3 regions of the Macrococcus brunensis genome follow, and region 3 is predicted to be linked to each of the others. Evidence: riboswitches for the same ligand, from Rfam matches in the RefSeq annotation. Region 3 holds a riboswitch; each other region holds the start of a gene.
The links. A riboswitch is a leader RNA that binds a small molecule or an ion and turns the genes downstream of it on or off. The one in region 3 is predicted to bind thiamine pyrophosphate.
Positions count from the first base shown of each region.

Region 1: linked by a shared signal. The riboswitch ahead of MGG13_RS05375 (ABC transporter substrate-binding protein) and the one ahead of MGG13_RS00470 (ECF transporter S component) in region 3 are both predicted to bind thiamine pyrophosphate.
Region 2: linked by a shared signal. The riboswitch ahead of tenA (thiaminase II) and the one ahead of MGG13_RS00470 (ECF transporter S component) in region 3 are both predicted to bind thiamine pyrophosphate.

Region 1 covers NZ_CP092179.1:1,039,296-1,050,439, forward strand. Annotated here, with positions in the region: gene MGG13_RS05340 (hypothetical protein) at 1-12, shown strand, start outside; gene nrdD (anaerobic ribonucleoside-triphosphate reductase) at 94-1,962, shown strand; gene nrdG (anaerobic ribonucleoside-triphosphate reductase activating protein) at 1,959-2,441, shown strand; gene MGG13_RS05355 (hypothetical protein) at 2,505-3,074, opposite strand; gene MGG13_RS05360 (TIGR00282 family metallophosphoesterase) at 3,288-4,085, shown strand; gene MGG13_RS05365 (2-oxoacid:acceptor oxidoreductase subunit alpha) at 4,179-5,921, shown strand; gene MGG13_RS05370 (2-oxoacid:ferredoxin oxidoreductase subunit beta) at 5,921-6,784, shown strand; TPP riboswitch at 6,789-6,888, shown strand; gene MGG13_RS05375 (ABC transporter substrate-binding protein) at 6,925-7,926, shown strand; gene MGG13_RS05380 (thiamine-binding protein) at 7,926-8,213, shown strand; gene MGG13_RS05385 (ABC transporter permease) at 8,210-8,950, shown strand; gene MGG13_RS05390 (ABC transporter ATP-binding protein) at 8,943-9,644, shown strand; gene MGG13_RS05395 (nuclease-related domain-containing protein) at 9,773-10,657, opposite strand; gene MGG13_RS05400 (VTT domain-containing protein) at 10,725-11,144, opposite strand, start outside.
Region 2 covers NZ_CP092179.1:1,856,958-1,868,101, reverse strand. Annotated here, with positions in the region: gene MGG13_RS09900 (F0F1 ATP synthase subunit epsilon) at 1-392, shown strand, start outside; gene MGG13_RS09895 (DUF1146 family protein) at 447-671, shown strand; gene murA (UDP-N-acetylglucosamine 1-carboxyvinyltransferase) at 755-2,032, shown strand; gene MGG13_RS09885 (DNA-directed RNA polymerase subunit beta) at 2,037-2,234, shown strand; gene fabZ (3-hydroxyacyl-ACP dehydratase FabZ) at 2,235-2,678, shown strand; gene MGG13_RS09875 (YwpF-like family protein) at 2,740-3,168, opposite strand; gene MGG13_RS09870 (single-stranded DNA-binding protein) at 3,381-3,989, shown strand; gene MGG13_RS09865 (LysM peptidoglycan-binding domain-containing protein) at 4,179-4,538, shown strand; gene MGG13_RS09860 (transglycosylase family protein) at 4,711-5,541, shown strand; TPP riboswitch at 5,623-5,718, shown strand; gene tenA (thiaminase II) at 5,768-6,433, shown strand; gene thiD (bifunctional hydroxymethylpyrimidine kinase/phosphomethylpyrimidine kinase) at 6,426-7,244, shown strand; gene thiM (hydroxyethylthiazole kinase) at 7,216-8,001, shown strand; gene thiE (thiamine phosphate synthase) at 8,002-8,634, shown strand; gene yidC (membrane protein insertase YidC) at 8,711-9,562, shown strand; gene pxpB (5-oxoprolinase subunit PxpB) at 9,695-10,390, shown strand; gene MGG13_RS09825 (5-oxoprolinase subunit C family protein) at 10,387-11,144, shown strand, end outside.
Region 3 covers NZ_CP092179.1:85,683-96,826, reverse strand. Annotated here, with positions in the region: gene MGG13_RS00485 (zinc ribbon domain-containing protein) at 1-62, shown strand, start outside; gene MGG13_RS00480 (energy-coupling factor transporter transmembrane component T family protein) at 217-1,008, opposite strand; gene MGG13_RS00475 (ABC transporter ATP-binding protein) at 1,001-2,410, opposite strand; gene MGG13_RS00470 (ECF transporter S component) at 2,397-2,972, opposite strand; TPP riboswitch at 3,043-3,143, opposite strand; gene MGG13_RS00465 (amino acid permease) at 3,240-4,637, opposite strand; gene MGG13_RS00460 (pyruvate oxidase) at 4,979-6,712, opposite strand; gene MGG13_RS00455 (TIGR01777 family oxidoreductase) at 6,834-7,703, shown strand; gene MGG13_RS00450 (YbgA family protein) at 7,696-8,079, shown strand; gene MGG13_RS00445 (pyrimidine dimer DNA glycosylase/endonuclease V) at 8,084-8,566, opposite strand; gene MGG13_RS00440 (metal-binding protein ZinT) at 8,697-9,419, shown strand; gene MGG13_RS00435 (cytochrome c oxidase assembly protein) at 9,453-10,208, opposite strand; gene MGG13_RS00430 (DUF2243 domain-containing protein) at 10,208-10,645, opposite strand; gene MGG13_RS00425 (TspO/MBR family protein) at 10,722-11,144, opposite strand, start outside.

The DNA.
Region 1 (11,144 bases), 950 kb from region 3:
CTCGAGCTCTAATGTAATATAAATCACATTAATCACATCATTTTGAACGTTTCAGTACAGTCTGTCCATACTCCTTTTAAATACTATATATAGATGTATAATATTGTTGTTAACACTATATATTGTGAAAGAAGTGATTGGATGTCGCTGGAAACTCAAATGGAAAGATTACAGAATAAAGAGAAGTCCATTATTAACGAGAATGCTAACAAAGATTCAAATGTGTTCAACACGCTTAGAGATTTAACTGCAGGTACTGTTGCTAAATATTATGGATTGAAATGGCTGCCTGCACATATCAGAGAGTCTCATATCAAAGGTGAAGTTCATTTTCATGATCTGGATTATCATCCCTATATGCCCATGACAAACTGCTGTTTAATCAATATTGAAGATATGCTGAACAACGGGTTTAAAATAGGTAATGCAGAAGTAGAACCCCCTAAATCAATACAGACAGCTGCTGCCCAGATTGCTCAGATTATAGCGAACGTCGCCAGTAGCCAGTACGGGGGGTGTTCGGTAGATCGTCTTGATGAAATACTCAGTAAATATGCTGTCTTAAATGCTGACAGACACCATCAGGATGCAGTCACCTATCATATCAGTGAGATTGATTCATACGTAATGAACATGACCCGACGTGATGTATATAGCGCTATGCAATCACTTGAGTATGAAATTAATACACTCTATTCTTCGAACGGTCAGACACCTTTTGTGACTTTTGGATTTGGCCTTGGCACCGATGATTATAGTAGATTGATACAGCAGGCGATACTGGATATCAGAATAAAGGGCTTAGGAAAAGAGGCAGCGACAGCTATTTTTCCGAAACTGGTTTTCTCTTTAAAAAAAGGGGTTAACCTGATGCATGACGATCCTAACTATGATATTAAAAAGCTTGCTATTGAGTGTTCGACAAAAAGAATGTATCCGGATGTGCTTAATTACAAGGCTTTAACAGATATGATTGGTGACTTTAAAGTGCCGATGGGCTGTAGAAGTTTTCTAAACAGTTTTGAACAGAACGGTGAGTACATCAATAGCGGACGGTTTAATTTAGGTGTCACCACTTTAAACTTGCCCAGAATCGCCATCGATAGCGGAGGAAGTCTGGAAGTCTTTATGACCATACTGGAAGAGAGAATGCAAATAGTGAAAGACGCGTGTCTATATAGAATCAAAAGAGTGAAAGAAGCACGTCCAGAGAATGCGCCTATTCTGTATCAATATGGTGCACTTAGCAGACTTGATAATGGTGAAGAGATAGACCAGTTATTCTATAACAGAAGATGTACAGTGAGTGTGGGTTATATCGGCCTTTACGAGGTAGGCGTGCTGCTCTTTGACAACGACTGGGAGAGTGATGATGAAGCGGTCAGTAGCCTGGTCTCTGTTCTTAAATTCATGTATGAACAGACTGAGACGTGGAGCCATATGTATGATGTACAGTTCAGTGTTTATGGCACGCCTAGCGAGTCGCTGACTGATCGTTTCTGTCAGTTAGATAGAGAACAGTTTGGTGACATAAAAGATGTCACAGATAAAGGATACTATACTAATTCTTTTCACTATGATGTACGCAAAAAAATCTCTCCATTCCAGAAGATTCGCCTCGAGCAGTCATTTGCTAGATACTCGATAGGTGGCTTTATCCATTATTGCGAGTACCCTTCGCTGCACCATAATCCTCAGGCGCTTGAAGCTGTGTGGGATTATGCATATGATAAAATTGGATACCTTGGCACAAATCTGCCGATTGACCATTGTTATGACTGCGACTTTGAAGGTGAGTTTAAGCCGACAGCTGAAGGGTTTGTATGTCCTGAATGTGGTAACCATGACCCTTCACGAGCAGATGTTGTTAAACGAACATGTGGCTATCTCGGCAATCCGCTTAAGCGGCCGATGGTTAAAGGTCGTCACCAGGAGATTGCGAGTCGAGTGAAGCATTTATGAAATATGACGGAGAGAACAGAGTCGCTAGAATTATACCGGATTGTGTAACAGACGGTGAAGGCGTTAGAGTGAGCGTGTATTTAGCTGGCTGTCACTTCAGATGTCCTGGCTGTTTTAATGCTTCTTTATGGCGTTTTGATGCGGGAGAAGAATTGACCGATGAACTGCTTAACAGAATCATTTACTTATTGAGGCCGGACTATATTAAAGGTCTGTCTATACTGGGCGGGGAGCCACTTCAAAATCAGCTGGTATTGAAGCGTTTAATCCATGCTGTACGTTTACATTTTGGCAGTACAAAGGATATCTGGATATGGACAGGCTATATGAAAGAATATATCGAATATGATGATCAGTTAAAATGGATTCTAAGTGCGGCAGATGTGTTAGTGGACGGGCCGTTTGTTAAAAGGCTTAAAGCTGACTTAGCTTTTCGTGGTTCACTCAATCAAAGGATACATTATTTATCTAAAAATTAATATAACTATATTATGTAAACTTATAAGTTTAAAATTAAAGGTCACTACTGTAGTGACCTTATTTTATTCTAAGCCTTGTTGGACGTTTATTGAACTTTGATAGGCTTGCATAGTTGTGCCGCCATCCATATGACCAGGTGGAATTACACCACTAGCCACAGCTGCGTTGTAGGCTTGTCTTTTCTCGACCTCAGTATAATTACCGAACATAATCTGCTGAAGCTGATCTGCAGTAGTCACACTGCTAACTGGATTTTCTGTACTCAGTGACTCTGAAGAAGCTTCTTCAGTTGATAATGTTTCTGTAGTTGGCTCCTCTGTAGTAGGAGTAGAAGTGACAGGTATTTCTGTTGTTGGTAATGCTGTAGTTGGCAGTTCTGTAGTTACCTCTTCAGTTGAAACAGCAGGTGCTTCTGTCGTTGGTGGTTCAGTTGAAACTTCTGATGTCTGATTTTCCTGTGACTTACGCTTTTCAGCTTTTATTTGTCCGCGTTTTTTACTTTCTTCGATTGCTTTTTTAGCTTCACTTGAAATCTGATTTGTTTTAGTTTCTGCAGGTTCTTCTTTAGCGCCACAAGCAGTCAGGACAACTGCTGATGTACACAAAATAATCGATATTTTCTTAAGTGACATGCTTCAACCTCTTTTTCTTGGATTTAGATTTAGTTTATCATATCCAAATTGTTTTTTTACATGCTTTTATTCTTTTCAAAAATGATTGAGAATGACGGCTACTACATAAAGATCATAATGAACGGTCATACATATTTATAGTATCCATAATTGAAGTACCATTGCCAGCTTTTTGGTACAATAACATATGATGAACAGTTAAAGGAGCATAAGATGAGAATTTTATTTATTGGAGATATAGTGGGGTCAATAGGCCGTGATATGTTAAGTGAGCATCTCCCGCACTTAAAGAAGAAGTATCAACCTAACTTTACAATTGTAAATGGTGAAAATGCTGCACATGGCCGAGGCATCACCGAAAAGATTTATAAATCATTTATGACTCAAGGGGTGGACTTCGTCACACTTGGTAATCACACATATGGTCAGCGAGATGTCTATGATTTTCTCGATCAGGACATCAAGATGATTCGGCCAGCGAATTACCCGGCAGAAGCACCAGGTGTCGGAATGAAAATTGTTCGCTTCAATCAGGATAAGCTCGCTATCATTAATCTGCAGGGCAGAGCGTTTCTACCTGCTATCGATGATCCTTTTAAAAAAGCGGATGAATTAATTGAGATGGCGCGTAAAGAAACAAATCATATATTCGTTGATTTTCATGCCGAGACAACTTCTGAAAAAGGCGCAATGGGCTATTATTTAGATGGTCGTGTCAGTGCCGTTGTCGGAACGCATACACATATTCAGACATCGGATAACCGTATTCTGCCGCAAGGTACCGGCTTTATCACAGATGTGGGGATGACAGGGGATTATGACGGCATTCTTGGCATCAATAAAGATGAAGTGATTCACCGTTTTATAACAGGTTTACCCGTCAAGCATGTCCTGCATGAAACAGGTCGTGGTGTCCTGTCAGGTGTTTACATTGAACTTGATAAAGCAGGTAAAACAAAGAAAATCGAACGTATCTTAATCAATCCTGATCAGCCGTTTATCGGCCATTAGTATGAATTTAGTTCAAATACCCGCACAAGTCATGTGACTGTGCGGTTTTTCTGTTATATTGAGTGATGAGATAAATTGTAGGAGGATGAAAACTTGAAATCACAAATTTCATGGAAAGTCGGTGGACAGCAGGGGGAAGGAATTGAATCAACGGGTGAGATTTTTTCAACTGCTTTAAATAGACAAGGCTATTATTTATATGGCTATCGTCATTTCTCAAGTCGTATCAAAGGGGGACACACTAATAATAAAATCCGTGTCTCAACTACACCTGTTTACGCGATCAGTGACGATTTAGATATTCTCGTGGCATTTGACCAGGAGACGATCGATCTTAACTATCAGGAACTGACATCAGAAGGTGTTATTTTAGCGGACGGCAAATTCAGTCCTGAGAAACCGGAAGATTTTGAAGGACTGCTGATTGAAATCAACTTCACGGAAATCGCGAAGGAACTGGGTACTGCTCTCATGAAAAACATGGTTGCAGTCGGTGCGACTGTTCAACTTTTAGGTCTCTCACTTGAACCATTTGAAGAACTAGTAGAATCGATGTTCAAGAAAAAAGGCGATAAAATCGTTGCACTGAATAAAGAGGCATTGAAAAGTGGTGTCGCTGAAATATTGAAATACGGTGAAGAGATTGATGACCGTTTTAATCTTGAAGACAGTGATGGCGTCGGTCATCTCTTCATGATTGGTAATGAAGCCATTTCACTAGGTGCCTTAGCAGGCGGCGCTCGTTTTATGGCTGCTTATCCGATTACACCTGCATCAGAGATCATGGAGTATATGATTGATAAGCTGCCTAAATTTAACGGTACGGTCATCCAGACAGAAGATGAGATAGCGGCTGCTGTAATGGCGATTGGTGTCAATTATGCCGGTGTCAGAGCGTTCACAGCGTCAGCGGGTCCTGGTCTGTCACTCATGATGGAAGCGATCGGTCTTTCAGGTATGACAGAACAGCCGCTCGTCATCGTCAACACAATGCGCGGTGGCCCATCAACAGGTCTGCCGACAAAGCAGGAACAATCCGATTTAATGCAGATGATCTATGGTACACATGGTGATATTCCGAAGATTGTTATCGCGCCGACTACTGTTGAAGATGCCTTTTATTTATCAATGGAAGCCTTTAACCTTGCTGAGGAATATCAATGTCCGGTTATTCTCTTAAGTGACCTGCAGTTATCACTCGGTAAGCAGACGGTCCCTGAGCTGGATTACAACCGCATCGATATCCGCCGCGGCAATATTGTCAGTGACGTACCGGATGCAGAGACGAAAGATTACTTCAAGCGCTATGAAGTGACAGAAACAGGTGTCTCTCCACGTACATTGCCTGGAACGAAAAACGGCATCCATCACGTAACAGGTGTTGAGCACGCTGAAGATGGAAAGCCATCTGAATCACCTGTTAACCGTATTAAACAGATGGAAAAACGTATGCGTAAAATTGAAGCGCTGAAAATTGAACAGCCTGTTGTAGAAAGCGGGGGTCACGACGACGCTGATATCCTTGTTATTGGTTTTATTTCTACTCATGGTGCGATTGAAGAAGCAATGATGCGTACAGATCTTAAAGTCAACCACATGCAGATCAGACAGCTGCACCCGTTCCCGACAGAAGAAGTACAGTCTGCGCTTGATAAAGCGAAAAAAGTCATCGTAGCAGAAAACAACTATCAAGGTCAGCTTGCTCAGATCATCAGAATGAATACACAGCATCAGAATAAAATAACTAGTTTCGTCAAATATGACGGAACACCATTCCTGCCGCATGATATTGAAGATAAGATCAATACAGTGGTGAATGAAGGAGTCGACAAATAATGGCAACATTCAAAGATTTCAGAAATACAGTAAAACCTAACTGGTGTCCGGGCTGCGGAGATTTCTCTGTGCAGGCCGCTATCCAAAAAGCAGCAGCAGGAGTCGGCCTTGAGCCGGAGAACCTCGCTGTTATTACCGGTATCGGCTGCTCAGGCCGTTTATCAGGATATATCAATTCATACGGCTTCCACAGCATCCATGGACGTGCATTACCGCTTGCTCAAGGTGTGAAGATGGCCAACCAGGAACTGACAGTCATCGCTTCTGGTGGTGACGGAGATGGTTTCGCGATTGGTATGGGTCATACGATTCATGCGTTGCGCCGTAACATTGACTTAACTTACATTGTCATGGATAACCAGATTTATGGACTGACAAAAGGACAGACTTCACCGAGTTCAGCGCACGGTTTTGTGACGAAGACGACACCTAAAGGCTCTATTGAAAAGAATGTATCGCCTCTTGAACTGGCAATCACAAGTGGTGCAACATTTATCGCACAAAGTTTCTCATCAGATATTAAAGAACTGACGGCGATTATTGAAGCGGGTATTCAGCATAAAGGATTCTCTTTTATCAATGTTTTCTCACCATGTGTCACTTATAACAAAATTAATACGTACGACTGGTTCAAGGAAAACCTGACTAAAATCGCTGACATTGAAGGTTACGACCCTACTAATAAATCTCAGGCGTTATCAACCGTAATGGAGCATGACGGCCTCGTGACAGGTATTGTCTATCAGGATACAGAGACACCAAGCTACGCAGAACAGATCGACGGCTATAGCCCGAATTTATCTCAGACAGAGATGAAAATTACACAGCTCGAATTCAATGATCTTATGTTACAATTTAAATAAATCATAAAAACACTAGGGGAGCTTCGTGCTGAGACTGGATTTTATCCTAAACCCTTTTAACCTGGTCAGATAATGCTGACGGAGGGAAGTGTCTCAAACACAACCTCAGCAGGTTGTGTTTTTTTAATGGAGGAAAACTGATGAAGAAATTATTAGTAGGCGCAAGCTGTCTGATTTTATTAGCAGGCTGCAGTGATCAAGGCGAGAAGAAAGAAGAAAAGAAAGATTCAAAAGAACTGAAAAAAGTAACACTGATGCTTGACTGGACACCTAACACGAATCACACGGGTATTTACGTGGCTAAAGACAAAGGCTATTTTAAAGAACATGGTCTTGACGTAACGATTAAAACACCTGGAGACGTGACAGCAGACCAGCTCGTTGCTGCCAACAAAGTTCAGTTTGGTATCAGCGCGCAGGAACAAGTTACTCAGGAACGTACGGAAGGCGTGCCGGTCAAATCAATCGGAGCGATTATTCAGCACAATACGAGCGGGTTTATGAGTCTTGCCTCTAAAAATATTAAATCACCTAAAGACTATGCCGGTAAGACTTATGGCGGCTGGGGTGCGCCGATTGAGAAACCGATTATTGATGCCGTTATGAAAAAAGACGGAGCAGATGTTAAAGACGTCAAAGTCGTCAATATGGGTAATACCGATTTCTTCACAGCCTCTAAGAAAAATATCGATTTTGCCTGGGTTTACTATGCCTGGACCGGTATTGAAGCAGAGACACGCGGCGAAAAAGTCAACATGCAGTATTTAACAGATTACGACAAAAACCTCGATTACTATACGCCGGTCATCATTGCAAATGAAAAATATATCCAGTCTGATAAGGAAACAGTCGATGCCTTTATGGCGTCTGTTCAGGAAGGCTACGAGTTTGCGATTAAAGACCCAAAAGCAAGCGCTGATATTTTACTTAAAGAAGCACCTGAATTAAAAGAGAGTAAAGAACTGGTTTATAAGAGTCAGGAATACTTGAAAGATAAGTATCAGGACGATGCAAAAGAGTGGGGCGTACAGGATAAGAAAGTCTGGGAGAACTTTGCACAGTTTATGAAAGAGAATAAAATCATTAAAAAAGATTTCAATGCTGAAGAAGCATTTACCAATGAATTTGTGGAGGGGAACTAATGGCTAATACATTGATGAGCATCCAGATTATACCGAAGACACCGAACGGTGAAGATGTGATTCCTTATGTCGATAAGGCCATTGAAGTCATTCAGGCGAGTGGTCTGCCTTATGTCGTGAATCCGCTTGATACAACAATAGAAGGGAATATGCCGGAACTCCTGCAGCTCATTGAAGAGATGAACAACAAGATGATGGCTGAAGGTATTGTCAGTGTCATCTCTCAAGTCAAGTTTTATCATGCTGAAGTTGCATCGATGGCTGAACTCGTCAAAAAATACAGATGAAATACTATTTAAAGTTTACTCTTTTTATTGTGGTGCTGCTGGCACTATGGGAAGTGCTCGTACGACTACTCAATGTAGACAGTTATACACTACCAGCACCGAGCGCTATTGCATCAGCATTTGTTACAGCTTTTCCGGATTATAAAGATGATCTTATACCGACTGTACTTCTTGTGCTGGAGGGTTTAGGGATGTCGATTGTGTTTGGCGTCATGATGGCTGTCATTCTGCATCTTGTGCCTGCGCTTGAGCCGTTCATCTATCCGCTGCTTGTGGTCAGTCAGAATGTACCGGTCATTGTTATAGCACCGCTTCTCGTCATCTGGTTTGGTTTTGGCCTTCTGCCAAAACTTATCGTCATTACACTCGTCTGTTTCTTTCCAGTGACGGTCAGTCTTCTTGAAGGATTCAAATCGGTCGATAAAGATCTGAAGAAGTATATGCTGATTTCAGGTGCGAGCCGTATGCAGATTTTCAGAAAACTGGAATGGCCTGGTAGTATGCCATTTTTGTTTAATGGCCTCAAGATTGCGGGTACCTATTCCGTTATGGGGGCCATTATTTCAGAGTGGCTGGGCAGTGATAAAGGCCTCGGCAAATATATGATTATCGCGCAGCGTGCCTTTCAGGTTGACCGGGTCTTTGTTGCGATAGGCTGGATTGTTATATTTGCGCTTATCATATTCGGCGTGATCAGGTTCTTAGAGAAGCTGACAGTGAGGTGGAAACATGACTAAGCTTATTCTGAAGGATATCAGTCATATGTTTGGCACTAACCAAGTCTTATCTCAAGTGAATCTGGAAGTTCAGGAAGGTGAGTTTGTCACCATTTTAGGGCCTTCCGGCAGTGGTAAATCGACGATATTCAATATTATTGGCGGACTATTAGTGCCGGATACAGGGGAAGTAATTTTAGAAGGTCGAAGTGTTGTGGGTCGTACTGGTCATGTTGCCTACATGCCTCAGACACCGTCTCTTATGCCTTGGCGGACAGTAGCCGATAATATCGCACTTGGCAGTGAAATCAAAGGAGATACAGCTGGACGACTGGATGAACTATTAGAACGAAGCGGCTTTGACGAAATCCGAGAACATTATCCGGATAGTTTAAGCGGTGGTATGAAGCAGCGTGTTTCGTTTCTGCGCGCACTCAATACACCAGGCGAATTGATGCTACTGGATGAACCTTTTTCTGCGCTGGATGAAATCACACGTTACGACATGCAGGCATGGCTGAAAGAAATACTGGCAGTAGAAAAACGGACCGTGCTCATGATTACACATAGTATAGAAGAAGCAATCAAACTTTCTGACCGGATTGTGGTGCTGGAGGGTAAGCCTGCAAGTATCCATCATGTCATTGATGTACGTCATATGAGAGAACAGGAAATAGTGTCGCTGAAAACACAGTTGCTAGAAATGCTGAGATGAAAATGACGAATGCTGTTCAACTTTAATGAAAAGTTGAGCAGCATTTTGATTTGTTGCTCGAGTTGTTTTAAAAGTTGAGCAGTAAAATGATTTGCTGCTCATGTTAGATCTGAAGTTGAACAGTAACCTCAAACTTTAGGCACGTAGCTGGGTTTTTTCGAAGCTCCAAGTCTTATAAAATACTTTGCCAGCACTCTTTGCACCGAAGATCGGTGAATTTCTGGGAAAAATAGCTGAATATCGCGCATATCAATTGGGGCATTCTTTAGTACATAGAGTTCCTCTAGATTGAAATGGATAAGATCAGCGTTTTTACCAGTCGTATTACAAAGAACACATTTAAATTTAATTATCTCTGTCTTAACTGCATTAATCTTCATACAACTTGGACATTTAAGGCCTTTTCTAATGTGTTCGATCGGCACGCGTTTAAATATTTCTTCTTTTTCAATATGTTGTCTGATTAAATAATCCGCTAGCAATCGATTATTTGCCGAATTACTATTCCCTACTTTCAGTTCATCAAGTTTATGGAATATCTGCGGACGCATCAGCCAGTGTGGGTACTTCGGCGGCGCTTCCATATAGAATGTTTCATTGACAAAACAGATATAGCTCTCAACACTGTAGATAGAATCAAACTGATTGATCACATGACTTAAGTATTCGTGTGCGCGTTGTAGCTGCGGTTCAGGATTTTTGATGATGCGCCGGTAACTGTTCTGCAAATTTTCATTAACATAGTGATATTGCCCTTTGTAATTTTTAACGTCAAAATGATAGACAGTCAGTTCATGGATCACAATAAAGTCATATTGTACTTCACCTTTATATTTAGGACTCAAGTGAATGTCCCATAGAACACAGGCATTCGGCAGATTATATAGCCACTCTGCAAACAAAGTTTCACCATCATAACCGATGATGCTGTTCGATATTTCAAATGAAAACCGATTTTCAAGCGCTTCTGAATAGATTATTTCCTGTGGTCTCGGTCTTGTTTTATAGGCCATTCGCCACCTCCAAGTACAATGTAGCACATCCATATTAAATAATTGTAAAAAAAATAAAAGTCATTCATTAAGAATGACTTCTATTTTCTCGCCAGGCCTTAAATGCACTGATAACTGCTGGTAAGACTGAGATGACAATAATGAGTATTAAGACGATCTCAAAATTATCTTTGACGATAGGTATGTTACCGAAGAAATAGCCAAGTCCGAGACAGACACCTACCCAGAGAAAGGCACCTACGACATTATAGATAATGAAATAGCTATAATGCATACGGCTGGCACCTGCTACGAAAGGAATGAAAGTACGGATAAACGGCATAAAGCGGGCCATCACTATTGTTTTACCGCCATATTTATTGAAGAAACTTGTTGCTTTCAGTAAATGTTCTTCTTTGATAAAGCGGCCGAAACGAGGATGTTTCGTAACGCCAAGGCCAGCCCATTTACCGATATGATAGTTCAGCGTATCTCCTAATACAGCAGC
Region 2 (11,144 bases), 350 kb from region 3:
TAAATATTGTTACTCCTAATGGTTCAGTTTATTCTACTGAGCAGGCTGAACTTGTCGTACTACAGACTGAAGGTGGTGAGATGGGGATCATGGCCGGACATATTCCGACTGTTGCCCCGCTCAAAATCGGTGCAGTACGTGTGACTGTTGATAAAAAAGTACATTATATCGCTGTAACGGAAGGCTTTGCTGAAATCCGTGCGACAGGCGTAACAGTGCTTGTACAGGCTGCTGAACAATCAGATGCCATCAATATTGACCGTGCACAGGAATCTTTACGCCGTGCCCAGGAGCGTCTGGAGCATGACAAAAAAGAAGGCGTGGATTATCACCGCGCTGAACGTGCACTTCATCGTGCCATCAATCGTTTGGATGTAGCCAAATATCGTTAAAACCCAAAAAGACTTAGCACGCGCTAAGTCTTTTTTTTAATTGAGGAGGAAAATATGGATACAGGTATATATGCACTCATTCATCTGGTTCTTCATGTTGTGTTTACATGTCTCTCTTTTTGGGCACTTAAATCATTGAGAACAGAACAATGGTTTAAGGGCAATCACACAAAGCAGATACAGTTACTTCTGGTTTTTGTTAGTTTTGCGCTCGGAAAGTTGGTCAGTGACTTTATGATGGATATCATCTATTTTTCTCAGCAGATGACCTGGATGTAGAGAGCCCGGTAATTAAACTTACTGTTCCATACATATTTTTGATATAGTATAGGTTATAGAAGTTGAGTGGTGGAGGAAAAATAATGGATATGATTTTAGTAAAGGGCGGAAACCGTCTGTCAGGAACAGTTAAAGTAGAAGGTGCAAAGAATGCAGTGCTACCTATTTTAACAGCATCTATATTAGCGGATAATGGCGTAAGTACTTTTACAAATGTTCCTCAGTTATCAGATGTTAATACAATCAGTCATGTACTGGACGGTTTGAATGTCAGCGTGAAGCAAGTAGCTGCAAATACATATGAAGTAGATGCAACGTCAGAACTTGAATCAACGGCAAGTTATGAATACGTCAGTAAAATGAGAGCGAGTATATTAGTGATGGGGCCTCTTCTTGCAAGATTAGGTCATGCACGAGTTGCACAACCAGGTGGCTGTGCTATTGGATCACGCCCTATTGAACAGCATTTAAAAGGATTGTCAGCATTAGGAGCCGTAATTGAACAGGAAAATGGTTATTTAGTCGGACATGTAGAGGGTCGGCTGAAAGGCGCAAACATTTATCTGGATTTCCCGAGTGTCGGCGCGACTCAGAATATTGTGATGGCAGCGACACTTGCTGAAGGAACAACTGTCATCGCTAACGTTGCAAGAGAACCTGAAATTGTTGACTTAGTCGATTATTTAAATGCGATGGGTGCACGTATTACGGGTGCCGGTACAGATACGTTAACGATTGAAGGCGTTGAACGTTTATCTGGGACTGCACATACGATTGTTCCCGACCGTATCGAAGCAGGTACTTATATGATTGCAGCAGCGATTACACGAGGCGACGTTCTGATTGAAGGTGCCCGCACGGAACATATGACATCTCTTATTTCTAAGCTGCAGGAGATGGGCGTCACTATTTCAGAAGAAACACAAGGATTACGCGTAACAGTGAATAAGCCTCTTAAAGGCGTCGAAGTTAAAACAATGCCGCATCCAGGATTCCCGACAGATATTCAGGCACAGATGACAGCCCTGATGATGACGGCAGAGACTGAAAGTCGTATGACAGAAACCGTATTTGAGAATCGTTTTATGCATATCGATGAATTTATGAAGATGAACGGAAATGTCAGAGTCAGCGACCGTACTGCTTTTATTCGTAAGAGTGAGCTGCACGGTGCATCAGTGAAATCAACAGATTTAAGAGCAGCTGCTTCACTGATTCTTGCAGGACTGGTCGCAGAAGGTTATACACGTGTGACTGAACTGAAGCACCTTGACCGTGGGTACGTTAACTTCCATGGCAAACTCAAGCAATTAGGAGCAGATATTGAGCGAACGGAAGAAGATAAAGTAGAAGTGAGGTAAAAAAATGGCTAATTATTCAGGTAATGAAGTCGTTCACCGCAAAATACCGATGTTTGTGACGATTGTAATTATACTTGTACTGGCACTCATCTTATTTTTAGTTGGACTGATGATGGGTTACGGTGTTCTTCATTCACCGTTTGGCATCTTTAATCCAAATACATGGACACATATTTTCGAATTGACAGGGAGCTTAAATTAGATGGAAACTATTCTGACTTTTGATGAAATCAAGAAAATTATTCCGCATCGTTATCCATTTCTGCTGATTGACCGAGTTGTTGAGCTGGAAGAAGGTAAACGCTGTGTGGGCATCAAGCAAGTGAGTGGCAATGAACCTTTCTTTCAAGGGCATTTCCCGGACTATGCTGTCATGCCCGGGGTTCTGATTGTTGAAGCACTGGCACAAGTAGGTGCAGTTGCGATGCTTGATATGGAAGCAAACAAAGGAAAAATCGCTTTATTTGCAGGAATTGATAAATGCCGTTTTAAAAAACAGGTGACGCCTGGTGATACGTTGAGATTAGAAGTAGAGATCTCTAAAATTAAAGGGCCTATCGGTAAAGGAACTGCAACAGCAACAGTAGACGGCGCAGTAGCCTGCAGCTGTGAAATTACATTTGCATTAACAGATGCTAAAGAATAATGAAACCCCTTGTCACATCTTAAAGTGTGACAGGGGGCTTTTGTTTAAAGTGAAATTTTATTCAGTCTTTTTCTCTTAAAATAGGTTTAGAGACCATCATGCGATTAAATGTGCTAATCAATTCATCACCTGTTAACTCATCTTCAACAAGTTGCTCAAGCAGCTGCTCTGCATAAGCCTGTCTTGGTGTATAAATATGACATTCAAAAATAACAGAAATATGGTCATTTAATTCTTTGATATTTTTAATAGTTGCTTCAAACAAGGCTGGATCATTGGAGGCGCGCGTGATGACAACTCTTGTGTCCAGCACGGTGTGGTTTTGCTGATAGGCTTCCATTGTTTCTTTATGTATACGATCAATCAAGATTTCCAGCAGCCAGCCTGTACCACTGTTCTCCTTATTAATGATGACTCCATCATGTACGGTGAACTCATGTGTGGTCTCATTTTCTACAATCTGAAACCTGAGTGCTTTAAATGTTTTCATGGATCCATCCTCCTTTCATTCATTATATAGTTTGCCTGAATTTAATTCAAAAAGTTATCGATTTTCCTGAAATGTCAGTAATAAGTCGCAGTTTTTTATCAAATACAAGTAATTTATCAGAATCTGCACTACCTGAGCCGCAGAAAAATAAAAACGGTGATTTTTCAATTTATTTCAGTCAGGTTATAGTGAGTTTAGAAAGGAGGTGACACATGATCAATAAAGTTGTGCTCGTTGGACGCCTGGCGAATGCGCCTAAAACCAACCAACATTCCAGTAAAAATAGCGTACAGTGCGTCACATTCCCTATTGCGATTGAACGGGGGTATAAACCTCGCGATGAGCAAGCTCAGACAGTAGATTTCCTGCACTGTAAAGCTTTCAACAAAACAGCGGCGAATATATTACAATATTGTCGTAAAGGCTCAACAGTTTGTGTGACGGGTCAGATCCACAGCAACCGTTACCAGAAACCAGGAGAAGATAAACCACAGTATTTTACAGAAATTCTGATTGAAAGCATCAAGTTTCTGCCTAATTTTGGTGCCATTAAAACAGGTGATATACTCCCTCAGACACCTGATGAAATCTGGAGTGAACTATCAGATGCCGAAAAAACACATACGATTCTGCTGGCTAAAGAAAAATTAGTAAAACAGATGATTGCTGATCAGAATACAGCACCCATCGAGACCGAACCAGTTAAAGTCATTACTGATGATGAAAGTCATGAGTTACTGAAATCACTTGATACATTAACGAATGATACGCCACAGGAAAAAGCTGAAGACGAAACAAAGGAAGCAGCTGTACTCTCATAAGACATCCTTCTTACTCACACCCCACTCGCCCTTTCAAACGTGCTGTCTGGAAGGGTTTTTTATTTTGATATCATTTTGTAATGCTAACGTAATTTAAAGAGCCGACTTATCATTTTTCTGTAACCATAGAAATCATAAAGCGTGCTAAAGTAATATCAAGATTAAACAAAGACGGGAGACAACACAGAAATGAATAGATTATCAGTCATTGTCGGTGCTGTCATTTTGTCTGGCATTGTAGCAACAACGAATGCTGAAGCAAAAATGCAAAATTTGCAGATGGATGAATCGGTTTGGTCAATTACAGATAAATATGATAGAACGATTGAGAACATAGAAAAAATCAACGCGGTTGATACCACTCTAATTACACCTAATCCGAAAGTAGAAGTCCTTGTAAATGGAAAATACAAAGTGATTAAGGGCGATACAATACCAGAAATAGCCGACAAGTGTGATGTATCAGTTAAACAGATCCATCATTTAAATCATATAACAGAAGAACAAAAGTTGACTGAAGGTCGCACACTTCAAGTGAATGAGAACTGAAATTAACCCTCTGAGTTAATTTCTTTTTTTATAAAAAGAATCCAATCATAACTTTTTGTAACGATAGCGTAATATTACGCTTTTATTTTATATATATCTGTAACCTATGAAATATTTTATTCTGATATATTGTTATTAATGAAAAAAGACCATCCCTAGGAGGAAAACATTTATGAAAAAAGTATTGGCGGCATCGACTGCAGTAGCGGTAGCAGGATCTTTCGTAGCAACAGCAAATGCAGCAGAGTACACAGTTAAATCTGGAGATACACTTTGGGCGATTTCACAGCAATATGGTACTTCAGTTGCAAATCTTAAAGCTGAAAATGGTTTAACTTCTAATCTGATCTTACCGAAACAAGTTTTAAAAATTAATGAAAAAGCTGTTAAAGCGGAAAATCATGATACAACAGTCTATCATATCGTTGCAGGCGATACTTTAGGGAAAATCGCTGCTCAGTTCAATGTAACAGTAGCAGATCTTAAAGCCTGGAATAACTTATCATCTGATTTAATCATTGCAGGTAAAACTCTAGTAGTGGGTGGTCAACAAGCAGCACCAGTAAAAACATACCAGGCGCCAGTACAGCAGGCGGCACCAGTAAAAACATATCAGGCACCAGCACAGCAGGCGGCACCAGTAAAAACATACCAGGCGCCAGTACAGCAGGCAGCACCAGTGAAAACATATCAGGCACCAGCTCAACAAGCTCCAGCATATCAAGCGCCTAAAGCAGCGACAACTCAAACTTCAGCTGCTTCATACGCTACAAATTCAAGCGTAGATGCTCATTTAAAATTAATTATGCAACGTGAATCAGGCGGTAACCCACGTGCGGTCAACCCAGCTGGTTACTACGGTTTATTCCAGTTTTCACCAACAACTTGGGCTGCTGTCGGCGGCACAGGTAACCCGGCTAATGCTTCTGTTGAAGAACAATGGAAACGTGCTCGCATCCTTTATACACAATACGGTGCACAGCACTGGAGCACAGCTTACTAATCATTCAAGACTATCTGCGGATAGTCTTTTTTTATTTGCATTCAAACCTTGAGTTCTATATGCTTAACATAACAATATATCTATTACTGCTAGGGGTGCCTGATGGCTGAGATGACGATGTCAAACCCTTTACCTGATCTAGATAATGCTAGCGTAGGAAAGCGGTCGTGCTTAAAGACCTTTTTCTGCAGAAATAGGTCTTTTTTATTTTGAAGGAGGAATCACTATGTTTACAGATGAACTACAACAGGAAGCGGCGCCTATTATTGATGCCATTTATCATGATCCTTTTATTAAAGGTATCATCAACGGGGATATTTCGAAGGATGCGATTCGTCATTATTTGAAAGCAGATCACCTCTATTTAAATGAATTTGCTAAAATCTATAGTCTCTTAATTGCGAAATTAGATGATAAAGAAGATATACGTTTTCTGCTCGAGCAGATTGACTTTGTCGTCAACGGCGAAGTGACTGCCCATTATACGATGGCAGATTATGTCGGGGAGGACTATGCATCGATTATCGAAGGCGGCGAGTGGTATCCGGCGAGCGATCACTATATCAAACATATGTACTACAATGCTTTTAAATATGATGATGCAAGTTTCACCATCTGTGCGATGGCCCCTTGTCCTTATGTTTACCAACAGCTGGCTTTAAAAATAAAAGAAAATCATGATTTAATAGGTAATCCTTTAAAAGACTGGGTGGATTTCTATGCGGTGAATATGGATGAGTTGATGGGTCATCTGAACCGCTGGGTCAATCGTTTTGCTGAAACAACGACCGAGCAGAATAAAGCTATTTTAAGACGTAATTTCCTTGAAAGCTGTGTTCACGAAAGAAGATTTTTCGCGATGTCATATCATCAGGAGAAATGGAATGTTTAAAACAGCACTCTCTATTGCAGGAACAGATCCGACTGGCGGCGCCGGTACAATTGTTGATGTTAAAGTCTTTCAGTCAAGAGGTGTTTACGGGATGAGCGCCATTACCAGTATCGTCGCTCAGAATACGCGCGGCGTACAGCAGGTCTTTGACCAGCCGGTGCATGTTCTGGAAGCTCAGCTTGAGAGCATCTATAGTGATATTGTGCCGGACGCTGTTAAAACAGGCATGCTTGCATCAAGTGAAGTCATGGATGTCGTAAGACCTTATATCGAGAAGCACCGTATTCCTTATGTCATTGATCCGGTCATGGTTGCAAAAAGCGGTGACGATCTGCTGGATGATGCAGGAAAGAACGCGGTACGCTATAAACTGCTGGATCTCGCAACAGTAGCTACACCAAACTTGCCGGAACTGGAACGTATTTTGAATATGAAGGTCGAAACGAGAAGTGATATCGACCGCGCCGGTCACATCTTTCTGAATGAAATCGGTAGTCAGTCTGTCATCGTAAAAGGGGGACATATGGAGGGCGATGCCATTGATTATCTTTTTACCAAAAAGGGTGTCACTGAGCTGCCAGCCAAAAGAATCGCGACTCATCATACACACGGCACGGGCTGCACGTTCAGCGCTGTCATTACAGCGGAACTTGCGAAAGGCCGCTCTATAGAAGACAGTGTCAGAACGGCTAAAGCCTATATCACGAGCGCGATTCTTAACAACCCGGGACTCGGCCACGGTAATGGACCGGTCAATCATTTCAGCTATCAGGAGGAAGAATATGAGACTCAATCAAATCAGACAAAATAATCCCCTTATCATCTGCCTGACGAATGATGTCGTCAAGAACTTCACTGCTAATGGTCTACTGGCGCTTGGTGCGAGTCCGGCTATGGCGACGGAAGTCGAAGAGCTGGAAGATTTTATTAAGCATGCAGGGGCAGTCCTTATCAATATCGGCTCACTGACTAAAGAAAGTATGCCTTCCATGGAAAAAGCGGCAGAAGCAGCAAATAAGTTTGGCGTTCCAGTCGTTCTGGATCCAGTTGCCTGCAGCGCGACAGCATTTAGAAAAAATTTCTGTCTGAAACTTATCGAGAACTATGATATCAGTGTCATCCGAGGCAATGCGTCAGAGCTAAAAGGGCTGATTGAAGAGGCGACAATGAAAGGGACGGATAGTGACTTATCACTTGATACAGTCGCAATCGCACAGGTAGCAGGTGGGCAGCTGGAGACTGCGGTAATCGTGACAGGCGCGCAGGATGCTGTTTATGCACAGGGCAAGGTGAAAAAGCTGTCGAACGGCACGGAGATGCTGACTAAAGTCACGGGCGGAGGATGTTTATTAGGGGCAATTGTATCCGCTTTTATATATAATGAGGTTGAACCGACATTAGATGATTTAGTCGAAGCTGTCTCTTATTACAATGTTGCAGCTGAGCGTGCTGAATCACTTGATAATGGCACTTTGCCGGGCCATTTTCAGATCAATCTGCTGGATATGTTGAACAGCATAGATGAAAATGACGTAGCAGAGAATATGCGAGTGGAAGAAGTGAGCTAATTGGAATTTAAGCGTGAGATGTTACAACTATATTTTATTTGCGGTACCAATAATACTGAAGATATTGAAACGGTTCTTGAAGAAGCCTTAAAAGCAGGCATCACTTTGTTTCAATTCAGAGAAAAAGGGACAGGCGCATTAGCTGGGGAAGAAAAAAAACAGATGGCACTCAAATTAAAAGCGCTGTGTGCGGCATACAGCGTACCTTTTATTATCAATGATGACTGGCAGCTGGCGCTTGATGTTGATGCAGATGGTATTCATCTGGGTCAGGATGATGACAAGATTGCAGACATCATTGAAAAGTTTCCGAATAAAATCATCGGGCTTTCTGTCAGCAATTTTGAGGAATACGATCAATCTGACTTAGCGCATGTGGATTATATCGGTGTGGGACCTGTCTATGAAACAAGTTCAAAAAATGATGCGAAACGTCCCGGCGGCATCGAACTGATTCGTAAGATGCGTCTCTACGATGAACAGATTCCGATTGTCGCGATTGGCGGTATTACAAATCGTAACTGCGAGATGATACTGAAAGCAGGCGCAGACGGCATCTCGACCATTTCTTCAATCGCTGCCAGTTCCAACATTGAACAAGATGTGAAGAATTATCTGGATTATTACAAATAAACGAGTTCCCTAGTTTAATCAGCACATAAAATGTGTTAAAATAACCTCTATGTGAAGAATACTATGAGGTGAAGAAATGAAGAAAAAGGCATTGATGCCATTATTGTTCGGTATTATTATATTTTTAGCGGGCTGTGATTATTCCAAAGAGTCTAATCGTACAGGCTTCTTTTATGATACGTTTGTACATCCACTGGATTTACTGATTCACTGGCTGGGTGCCAATATGGGTCATAACTATGGTCTTGCGATTATCGCGATTACGTTAATTGTGCGTCTTGCATTGTTCCCGTTCATGATGCGTACTTATAAGAACCAGAGTGTCATGAAAGAAAAAATGAACCTGATTCAGCCGCAGTTAAAAGCGATACAGGAAAAATCAAAACATGCACGTACACAAGAAGAGAAAATGGCTGCCAATCAGGAAATGATGGCACTGTATAAAGACAATAACATCAATCCACTTAATATGGGTTGTCTGCCTCTGTTAATTCAGCTGCCGATTGTTACAGGTCTCTTCTATGTTCTTAAATATCCATCAGGTGGCGGAATTACGCAGTATCCTGACTTCTTATGGTTTAAACTGACAGAGCCGGATATTTTAATGACTATTATCGCAGGTATTGTCTATGCGGCTCAGGCCTTTGTCTCTATGCAGAATATTCCTGATGAGCAGAAAGCACAAATGCGTATGATGATGTTCATTTCACCGATTATGATCATCTGGATGTCTTACATCTCTCCAGCAGCACTCCCATTATACTGGGCAGTCGGTGGGGCATTCCTTGTCCTGCAAACATGGTTAGGGAATAAGTTCTACAAACAGAAAGTTCATGAAGAAATGAAACCTCTTATCGATGCGCATGAAGAGAACCAGGAAAAAGTAGTGAGAAACACACAAGTTAAAGCGAAAAAGAAAAAAAGATAGTTTTCAATCACCGTCAAAATGACGGTGATTTTTTTTAATTGTTACTTCATCCATTTAATGCAGCAAAAAAACATAGAGAATTATCTGAATAGTATGTTAAAATTTATATGGTAGTTGAAAGGGGTTTCATATATGGACATTAAATATATTAATGAAAATGCGATTGCATGTGTGTTTGAAGAGACAATCAGCGAGCAAGTGAATCAACAGGTGCTGGCATTAAAACACGCATTTGAAACACAGCAAGTGGATGGAATTGAAGAAATCATTGCTTCTTATCATACGCTTGTCATTTATTTTAATGATTCAATCACGCATGATGTCCTGGTTGAGAAAATTAAAAGTCTGGATATCAATAGTCAGATGAAGCGAACGGCGAAAGTCTATACGATTCCTGTTTGTTATGACTATGGACTGGATATGGATGAACTGGCAGAGTACTGTGGGCTGACGCCGCAGGAAGTGGTTGAACGTCATACTTCCAGACGATATCTGATCTACATGTTAGGTTTTATGCCAGGGTTTCCATTCCTCGGCGGACTGGATGCGTCCATCGCTAAGCCGAGAAAAGAGACACCTCGTAAAGAAATACCAGCAGGCTCTGTGGGTATCGCCAATGAACAGACAGGCATGTATCCTCTTGCATCACCAGGTGGCTGGAATATTATCGGCCGGACACCTGTCACTTTATTTGATGCAGATCGTACACCTGCTGTTTTTTATGAAGCGGGGGACTATATTCAGTTTAAAGCAATCAGCAAAGAAGAATATACGGCAATAGAGCAAGATGCCGAGTACAAAATCGAAGTAAAGGAGGTTGAAGCATGAGTTTAAAAGTGATACAGCCTGGTCTGTTTACGACGCTGCAGGATGCAGGTCGTCAAGGAGTTCAGCATATTGGCTTAAGCCCAAGCGGCGCAATGGATTATTTCAGCTTTATGGTCGGCAATCAGTTGCTTGGTAATGAGCGTCCTGTCAGTCTTGAAATGACGATGCAGGGTGGGACGTTCGAATTTGGACGCGGTAATGCGTTTATTATTACAGGTGCAGATATGCAGGCGACGCTAAATGGTAAACCAGTGAAGCATAATACCATCCATTATGCCAAGATGAATGATCAGCTGGCATTTGGAGCTGCAGTGAACGGCATGCGCACTTATCTGACAGTCAGAAACGGGTTTGATATAGAACCTATCTATGATAGCTATGCGACGCACACTAAGATTAAACTCGGCGGTGTAGAAGGCCGAGCGCTGAAAGCGGGAGATGAGCTCGTCTTTTCAAATTCAGAAAAAGTACCGGAAAAGACTCTTTATACACCGGCATTCGATGATAATAAAATCCGTTTTATTCCGGGGCAGCAGTTTGAACGGTTCGAAAAATTCAAATTGAAATCTTATACAGTTTCGAACATGTCTGACCGTATGGGTATCAGACTGGAAGGCGATACAATCAAGGCAGAGAACTACGATATTATCTCTGAACCGGTACAGCTGGGTTCTATACAGGTGTCAGCGTCAGGTCAACCGATTGTGCTGCTGAGCGACCGTCAGACAGTCGGTGGTTACGCTAAAGTAGGAAC
Region 3 (11,144 bases):
CAGAATTTTATTCGAAGCAGACAAATGCAGGTATGAATATTATGGATCTATTCTTTAGTTAAAAAAACGGTAAAGGCCTCATCCTAAAATTTAGGATGAGGCCTTTTTTGATGGTTTTGTGTTCAGATTCTAAGTCAAGTCGAACAGCAAACTCCGTTGTTGTTCAACTTTTGAGCCAGGTCGAACAGCAAACACTGCGTACGCCCGCACTCCTTTTTACCTGACGTCTTCAAGCCCGGTCACCGGCAATATGCCCGCCAGCAGAAATGCACCCGCAACTACTGCTATCAGCCCAAAAATAAAGATGACATCATAAAAACTGAATGGTACACGGTAATAATAAGTCCGAGGGCCATCTTTAAATCCTTTTTTCTCCATCGCCACAGCGAGCCGGTGTGCTTTACGTATATTCTGACTCATCAGCGGAATAATCAGATGCTTGAGGCGTCTGATTCCTCTATACTGCTTCGGATCTATCATCTGGTAGCGCATCTTCAGTGAATTTCTGAGCTGAAAGAATGATTCTATCATTATCGGGACCATTCGTATCGCCGCCATAAAAGCATAGGCATACTTCGGTTTAACATTTAAATGCTGCATCAGACTATAGAAAATCATGACAATCCGTGTAGTAAATGCGATTGTCAGCCCGAGACAGCTCACTGTAATCGTTCTAAGTGACAGATGCAGTCCTCTGAAGAGACTCTCCGTCGTAATATGGATAATACCCCATTTAAAAAGTGTATGACTCCCGTCCCCGTAAAAAATCATGAAAAGTGAAGAAGTGACGCTAAACAGTGCAATTACCGAGAAAAGCGGCAGGACAATCTTCAGCCGTGTCCCGGAAAAAAGCAGCATAAAAGAGAACATCAACAGCGCCATATAAAGCATGACGTCGAAGCGATGAATGAAGATGACCAGAAAGAAGAGCAGGACACCTGCTATCATCTTCGTCAGGATGTTGACATGGTCCATCATCGTGATGCGTGTCTTAAACTGTTCATACATGAGCTGCACCTACTTCTTTCAACTGATTCTCCGTTACATGAAAGCGTCGCGTCGGATAGCGTTCCACAATATGCGGGTCATGGGTCACCATCATCACCGTCTGCCCCTGCTGCACCCGCTCCTTAAAAAGTGTCAGCAGCTGGAACGTATTATGACTATCCAGTCCGAACGTCGGTTCATCGAGCAGAATGATATCTGCCGGGGAACTGAGGGCTGTTGCGACACTCAGCCGTCTTTTCTGTCCCATCGAAAGTTCAAAAGGATGCTGGTCTCTGACATGCTTAAGCTGCAGTAGCTCTAACATCTGCATCGTCTTGTCGCGTGCTGTTTCCTTATTCTGATGGTAGTAGTTGACGTAGACTTCATCATAGACGCTATTCTGGATGAACTGCAGCTCCGGATTCTGATAGACCAGATAAAAATGAGCGGCAGCATCGCGGACTGTTTTCAGTCTGATGTCCACGTAATACATCACACCCTCATACGGAACCATCTGCAGCATTGATTCAAGCAGTGTCGTCTTCCCTGTACCATTCTGGCCGGTAATGACAATCCACTCTCCTAAACCAATCTGCAGCTCCTCTACTGCGTACAATGCTTTTTTACCACGCTTAATCATGCCATTCTTGTAGCTGAATAACGGTACGGATTCCACTTTATCCTCAAGCGACGACGGTGCATGCTGCCAGGCATTCGGATGCCAGATACCATAATCCGAGAGCAGCGATTCATAGTGCTCTAAAATATAGGACGGTGCACCTTGCTGCACGATCTCACCTTGTTCGTTCATCACGATTACACGGTCAACATGCTGCCAGATATGCTCGACTTTATGTTCTACAATCACTACGGTCTGATCATGCCACAGACTAATCAACAGTGACCAGAGCTGTTCTGTCGCTTCAGTATCAAGCATAGCGGAAGGCTCGTCTAAGAAGAGTGTATCAGCCTGCTGAAGCAAAGTCCCTGCTATCGCCAGTTTCTGTTTCATGCCACCACTCAGCTGGTTGATAAGCTGACTTTTATCGACATTCAAGTTTACTTCACGAAGAGCATGTTCTATACGCTGATCCATCTCACCTGCCGGCACTTGTCTGTTTTCCAGAATAAAGGCCAGTTCTTCGTACACTTTCGGCATACAGAACTGACTATCAGGATCCTGAAAAATAACAGCAGCACTCGGATCAATCAGACGTTCTTCGTACTTCATCGGCAGGTCTATCAATTCAGGTACAATGCCTGCCAGCACATTGAGCAACGTGCTTTTACCGCAGCCGGAAGGTCCAAGCAGCAATACTTTTTCCTTTTCTTTGATGTCAATCGATAACCCGTCAAATATCTTATCCTTAACCCCGGGATATTTCAGCCGTAGATCTGTTACTTTAAGTTTAGAGTGCGTCATAATCTTCCTGTGATGCAGAACGGAATAGACGTGTGACACCGGTCTGATCAAGCGCTTTGACGAGTATATAAGGGAGAATACCCGCCAGCACGGCTCCGCTGATTACACGAAATACAATGAAAAGAATTAAGTTCCACGCTGCAACTTCACTCATATAACCGTAGAAATAGTCGATTGGCAAGCTGATCAAAGCAGCTGCGACACCCGCTAATATACATACCATCACACTGCGAGAACGATATCTGAATGCCATGAATACAAGCTCACAGGCAAGACCCTGCAGTAAAGCAAAGACAAATGTCGGGATATCAAATTTCCCCATGATAATCGTCTCACCGGCACCAGCTGCAAACTCAGCCAGTAGTGCAATACCGAATTTCGGTACAATCAAGTAAGCGACAACAGCTGCAGCAAACCACATACCATAAGTCAGCTGTTCAACATGAACACCAAGCGGTTTAACGGCTTCATAGGGCAGCCACCACAAATTATAGATAAAACCAAAAATCACTGCGACAAGCACTGTTACTAAAATATCTGATAACGTCAAACCTTTTCTCATTCCAATATCCTCCTCAACAAAAAACACGCAACCATCACAAGATGATTGCGCGTCAAAAAAGACATAGAAAAATAAAATCTATACACTTTCCTCCGCTAGCATCAACTAGATCAGGTTCAAAGGGTTCGAGATTATCTCGTCTCAGTTACAATAACACCCCTAGTGTTTCTGTTATGTATTTGTATTTAAACTGTATACTTGTCCGGAATTAAAGTCAATAACATTTCCTGAGAAATAAAAAAAGCGATACCGAAGTATCGCTTCATATTAATCGCGGTAAACCGTTCTTTCTGCCACACCGCGCGCTTTATCTTTTTTGTTATAACCCAGCATAAAGTATGCTGCTGTCACGATTGCAAGGAAGATAAAACCGATAATAACAGATATACGAGTATCCGGATTGATCAGCATGAAAAATAATACTAATACCAGGAATCCGATTGTCAGCCAGTTCGTCACTGGTGCGCCCGGCATCTTGAATGGATGATCTTTAATCAGTTCCGGATGTTTCTTTCTAAACTGCATATGACTGATCAGAATCATGAACCATGGTACCATACCTGGCAGGATTGATGCGCTATAGACATAGACAAAAATTTTATCCGCCCCTGGAATCACGACATTGAGGATAACGCCCAGGAAGATACCGATTGCAATAGCAAGAACTGCATAGAATGGCACGCCTGTTTTTAAGACTTTACCGAAGATAGCTGGCATTTTGCCTTCTTGTGCCAAAGTGTAGACCATACGACTTGAACTGAAGATACCTGCATTGCATCCCGACATTGCAGCGGTGATAACAACGAAGTTAATCAGACCCGCTGCGACTGTGATACCAATTTTAGCGAATGTTGCTACGAACGGGCTGCCGATTGTACCTAATTGATCCCATGGATAAACAGTAACGATAACGAAGATAGCACCAATATAGAAAATCAGAATACGCCATACAATGCTGTTAACTGCTTTTTGAATATTTTTTTGAGGATCTTTTGTTTCACCAGCTGTAATTCCGATTAACTCAACTCCTTGATAAGCACCGACTACGATAGAAAGTGCAAACAAGAAACCTGTCAATCCATTCGGGAAGAATCCACCATGTTCAGTTAAGTTGCCAAAACCAATAGGATTTCCACCGTTACCAAAACCGAATAAAATAACGCCTAATCCCGCAACGATCATCAGAATAATTGTGACAACTTTAATCATCGCAAACCAGAATTCAAACTCACCGAATGCTTTTACAGATGCTAAGTTCGCAACAGCGAGTGTCACGACTACGATCAGACCTGGAATCCAAGTCGGTAATTCCGGCCACCAGTACTGCATATACTGACCGACGGCGATAACTTCACTCATCCCAACAACAACCCACTGGAATATATTACTCCAGGCAGTTGCATAACCCGCTGCCGGATGAATGTAATCATTTGCATACTGAGCGAATGAACCTGTCGTTGGATAAAGATAAACCATTTCTCCCATTGCGCGCATGATGAAGAATAAGAAAATACCAGCTACTAAATACGCAATGAGTGCAGATGGTCCTGCCCAGTTAATAACACTGGAAGCCCCCATAAATAATCCAACACCAATTGTTCCGCCGAGTGCAATCATCTGGACCTGACGTGAGCTCAGTCCTCTGTGTAATTGATTGTCTTCCATTACTTTTACCTCTTTCCTTTATATAAGTGAAATATTTATTTTCTCTGTTATTATACAGCAATTTCACAAGTTGTAAATCACAAATTCATCGCTTTTAAGCAATAAAGCAAATAATTTTCTAAATATTCTTTGAATTTGTAATAGCTTGGTATAAAAGTATTTATAAAATATGAATTATGCATATAAATAGATTTTAATAAAATAAAATATTAATAAATACAGAAAAAAATACCAAATTTCACAAATAAATGGTGAGATTGTGATATTTAAAATACCGTTATTATATAACAGAAAGACATAAAAAAATCGGAAGCAAATTTGCTTCCGATAACTTTATTTAATTAAAGCACACGTCTGATCAATGTTTTAAGAGGTGGCATTTTTTCAAGTTTACCTTCTTCAAGTAATGAACGGATTTCAAACTTAGCATAACCCAGCATCTCATCAAAGACGATTTGACCTGGCAGCGGTGCTGCATCCTGATCAACATAAACATTGACAATAACAGGCTTATTAGCCGCTTTTGCCTGCTGCATAGCTGGTGCAAGTTCTTCCGGTTTTGTGACATTGATACCCATACCGCCACAGCTTTCAGCAAACTTAGCATAATCGATATCTGCTAAGTTAATAGCGTATTCCAGCTCTCCTGCAGCCTGCTGTTCATACTTGATGAATGATAACTGCTGGTTATTCATAACAACTACAATCATCGGCAGGTTGTAATAGACAGCAGTGACAAAGTCCTGCATGACCATTGAGAAGCCACCGTCACCGGCAATTGCAATCGCCTGACGCTCTGGGAAAGCAATCTTAGAAGCGATTGCGCCCGGTAACGCACAGCCCATTGTTCCGAGCCAAGCAGAAGTAATAAATTTATTTTGGTGATCTAATCTTAAATACCTTGTACTCCATACTGTTGAAGTACCGACATCAATTGAGAATGTTGCATCGGGCTCAGCAATTTTTTCGATTTCGGCCATCACGCGTTCTGGACGGATAGGTGTAGAGTCTTTCATCCGGTCTTCTTCTAGCCACTTGTTCCAGTTCACCATATTTTCCTGACATGCTTCAAGGAATGGACGACGTCCAACCGCTTCACAAGCCTGTGTCAACTCTGGCAGAATATCTTTTGCATGTCCTATCAGTGGTACATCTACATCATAACGTTTGCCGATATTTTTCAGATTGATATCAAGCTGAATACAAGGGACATTCTCATCTGGCAGATAGCTGACATAGGGGTAATTCGTACCTAATAAGATCAGTAAATCCGCTTCTTTCATTGCTTCAAAAGCTGGCTTCGTGCCAATTTTACCGATATTACCAAGTGATTGCGGATGTGTATCTGGAATAATACCTTTAGCTGGGAGCGTAATCATAGCTGGTGCTTTAATGCATTCAATGAAATGAATCACTTCATCTTTAGCACCTTTCGTTCCTACACCTGCAAGAACCACTGGATTTTTACTATTACCGATCAATTCTGCCGCTGCCGCAATTTTATCAGTCGGCGCAGAGAAATGCGGTCTGACATATTCATATTTTTTATCAAGTGTATTATCTTCAATCTCTGTTTTAAGAATATCCCCGGGAATCGTCAATACCGCTACGCCTGATTCATCATATGCTGTTTTAATCGCTTCATTCACCGTATCGAAAATTCGATTTGGATCCGTCACAATCTGGTTGAATACCGCTACACCTTGGAACATTGTAGAGATATCGACTTCCTGGAAGTAACCTGAACCAATCTGATCTGTATTGGTATGTCCGCATAGGACAAGTGTCGGCACATTATCCATTTTTGCATCGTACATGCCGTTTAATAAATGGACCGCACCTGGTCCACCTATCCCTAACGAAACAGCAATCTTACCTGTTAATTTCGTATAACTTGCCGCTGCAAGTGTCGCTACTTCTTCATGTCTGACATTATAGAATTTGATACTTTCTTCTTCATGCTTAAGTGCATCTACCACTGAATCAATTGAATCGCCTGGAATACCATAGACATGATCAATGCCCCAGTTTTTAAGTGCTTTGACTAATGCGAGATTTGCTTTGATTTTACTCATAATGATGCCTCCTTTTTATTATACATCTGTTATCTACCCGTCGCTTTTCATTCTAATCACTTATCGTGTATGGCATAGACTTAAACAGGGTATAATATTAAAAATAAAAGGGGGCAATATGATGAAGAAAATATTACTGACTGGCGGTACTGGACTAGTAGGTTCTCGATTAATTGAAATGACAGACCATGAGTTTTATATTCTGACGCGTTCTGATAAGGAAGACACCGCGCATGTTAACTATATCAACTGGAATAATGATGATTATTTATCTCAGATACCCGAAGTAGACCTCATCATCAATCTAGCCGGGGCGAGTCTGAGTAACCGCTGGACCCAGCAACATAAACAAGCGATTGTCAAAAGTCGCATAGAATCTACGAAGAAGCTAGGTCCTATCATTGAACAGCAGCAGAAGAAACCTTTCCTGATTTCTGCAAGCGCTGTAGGCTATTATCCACCTGCTAAAAATCTCTCCTATACAGAAGCCGACCGTTTCGAAGCATTTGACTTTCTATCTAAAACCGTTCATTTATGGGAGCAGGAAGCAGCTAAACTTAAGGTAGCGACTGCTTATTGCAGATTTGGTGTTATCTTCTCAAACCAAGGCGGGGCGCTCCCTATTATGGTTAAGCCCTATCAATTCTATATTGGCGGTAATATCGGCGATGGTCAGCAGGTCTACTCCTGGATTCATATTGATGACCTCATTCGTGCTCTCCTTTTCATCTACGATCAACAACTGACAGGGATCTATAACTGCACCGCACCAGAGCCTGCCACGCAGGAAGAAGTCGGGAAAGCAATCGCTGAAGCACTTCATAAACCTCACTTCCTACCTGTGCCTGAGATTGCACTGAAGACCTTACTTGGTGAACAGGCGATAATGGTTACAGACGGTCAGCGCGTTCTACCGGATAAACTCATTTCAGCAGGCTTTAAGTTCCAGCACCCGACTATCAAAGAAGCGATTACAAGTTTATATGGTTAATCAAAAAGAACAGAAAAAAGCAGTTGAAAAACGCTGGCGTGAGGAAAAATATAAAGTGATGTATCATAGTCAGCAGCACTATAATGACATCAGAGGCCTGATGAAAGAACAGCTGACGGATATCGATATCCTGAACACACAAATCAGTGAAGCGTATGCACTGGAGCCTACGCACGGTTCTATGCTCAATACATTTCAGCATTTATGGGGATATTTCAAGAACAAAGCGACCCCAGAAGAAAAAGAGCTCTTTCTGCCGCTACTGAACCAGGTACCTGAAAAGAACGATGTTATCATCCAGCAGCTCCATCATTTAGCCCTTAAATATAATGTTAAATACCTCAAAGAAAGCAGTATATTAACCGAAAAAAACTGACGTATCAGACGTCAGTTTTTTTCGGTTGAAAACCACAGCGTGGACTGGTGGTATCGTTCAGCCATTTATCATGGAGAAGCTGCTGATAAGCTTCATACACCGTTTCGCCCTCAAGCCTCGTATCCCCATAAACATAATAAGGCGGTAGCGGCTCATGCGAAAACGCTTCCTGATTGGCAAAGATAATATCCGCCAGTACATCGAGATCTTCTTTAAAGGCAGGAGAACGCTTGCCACCTCGTCTTTGATGCTCCAGGTCCATTTCCACAAGCATATTATAAAGGTCAATGATGTAGGGCTTGCCATTATTGTAAGCCTGTTTGACGATTGGATGATGTAAGTAACGCGTATTTCCCTGTATAATCTTCAGTTCGGCAAGACAGACACGTATGATCTGGTATAACTCGAGCACCTGTTTGGACAATCTTCTATTATCCAAATACTGTGCGCTGATTTTATGATCAGCGTCTACTCTAAATATCTGCATATGACCCCTTCTTTTCATTAGTTCTTAAATGTTAACACGTTAAAAATATTTTCTCAAATCGTCTGTTGACGTTTACAGCATTTGTATCTATAATTATAAATCGTAACTATTACGTTTTATAGGAGGCAATATGCATTACTTTATTAAAGGACTCGGCGTGGCATTGCTGGCACTTATCTTAACTGCCTGTGGCACAAATCAGGACTCAGAAAAAAATCACGAAGAAAAAGCAGTAACAGAGAAGACAGAAGAGCATGCGCATAACCACGAACACAAGCATCATGAACATGATCATCACCACATGTCAGCTGCTGACAAAAAAATATACGAAGGTCACTTCAAGGATAGTCAGGTAAAAGATCGTGAGCTGACAGACTGGGAAGGTGACTGGCAATCGGTTTATCCTTATCTTCAGGACGGCACATTAGATGAGGTATTCGAACATAAAGCAGAAGACAAAGGTGATATGACAGCAGCCGACTATAAAAAGTATTATACAACTGGCTACAAGACTGATGTCTCACGTATCAATATCGGTAAAGAAAAGATTGATTTCTATAAAGGAGACAAAAAGATTTCCGGGAAATATCATTATGACGGCAAAGAGATTTTGACATATAAAAAAGGAAATCGGGGCGTCCGCTTTATCTTCAAGAAAGTATCAGGTGATAAAGAAGCCCCTGCATACATCCAGTTCAGCGATCATAACATCGCACCCAAACTCGCTGAACATTTCCATATTTATATGGGCGATGACCGTGCTCAATTACTTAAAGAAATGGAACACTGGCCGACTTATTACTTCAGTGATATGTCAGGTGAAGAAATCGCTCATGAAATGATGGCTCATTAAGAACGAAGGAGATATTCTGATGAATATCTCCTTTTATGCGTGAGAGACTTTGCCTGGTCGCACTGAGCGGTACCAGCCGAGACACATGATAAAGATGATCAAGAGCTCGATGACATCACCGCCGTAGTACATGACAACTGCTCCTGTCTGCGCCTGCACCGCATCTACACCGGCGGGCGGATATGGATAAAAGGATTTAGACAAGATCTGGTGCAGTGCGACGGACACCATCATGACAATGGCCCGGTACTTAAAGGAATAAGGATGCCTCACTGGGTCCAGTTCCAGCATTACAGCTGTGAATAGGTAACCGGCCAGAAAGATATGAAAATGAATCAGATAATGCAGCCACGTATGATGGTGCATCATCATAAACAAATCAGTTCGGTAAAGCAGCCACAGTCCACCTGTATTGAGTATAGTCGCTGTAACAGGGTGTGCAATAAACCGTATATAAGTGATGTTCATGAAACGGGACAGACGTCGTCCACTCTTAACAGGAAGCGTCCCTAAAAGCAGTCTTAAAGGCATTGCCAGCACCAGAAGAAGTGGTGACAGCATCCCTAACAGCAGATGGCCGTACATATGATAGATAAAATTATGGTGCATTTCTTCTGCAAAGGGTCCTACCATGACCAGTACTGCAAAGATGATGCCGACTATCCAAAGTACAGATCGATAAACGGGCCATTTTTTCCTGCCAGCTAAATACAGGTAACCTGTTATCATCACAACTGCGCTAAATACAATGATAAAGTCTGCCGGATTCACTGAATGATGTATATGCATCACTTCATCAGCTCTCTTTTACGTGACATCAGAAAACCGATGATAATCATCGCAAGACCTGTAATAATCCAGACAATATCGTATGTTAGAACATTATCCACATAACGAATCTGGTGCATGCGCAGCACTTTATGATTAATGATGCCGTCGTAGACCTGGAAAGAACCCATTCCCATCAATGTACGACCTATCCAGAATAACCAATCAGTCTGATATTTTCTTCTCGCATCTGCCAGCAGGAACAATCCGAAAATAATAAAGAAGCCGCACATTGAATTGAGTACGCCGTCCGATAAGAGTCCGATTTCCTTGGTCATCTGATCATAAAAGTGGTGCCACTGCAGAAACTGGTGAAAGACAATTTCATCTATAAAGCCGGCCAGCCCGATTCCAAAAATAAAGCCCGACCATTTGTGTTCTTTTGTATAAGTTCCCATAGATTGCCTCCTTATTTTTTAGACTTATACCCTCTTTACATTTATACATACAAAAAAAACAGCCAATCGGCTGTTTTTAAAAATCTCGGCTAAATCCTGGTTTATCATGGTTCAGCTTAATGGTACCTGCTGTCAGATAACTTGCATATGCGAGCCATGCAACATAAGGTGCCATTAAGAGACCTGCTATCTCATTATGGTCATAAAAGATGAGGGCTGCTAAAAGTCCAGCCGCAAGCAGACAGAAGCTTTCAATGAGGGCTGTACCTCGTAATTTTAGATTAAAATACAAAATCGACCATAAATAGTTTAAACCGAGCTGTGCATAATGACTGACCTTAACACTTTTGTCTGTCGTGTAGCGATCAGCTAAATAATAAGCCACGCCCATTCCTGTATAAAGTACCGGCCAGACAATCGGGAAGGCAGCAGGTGGTGGTGCGAGCGGCGGCTGTTCATACTGCTTATAATCGCCTTGAGCTTTACTCGTTAATGCGCC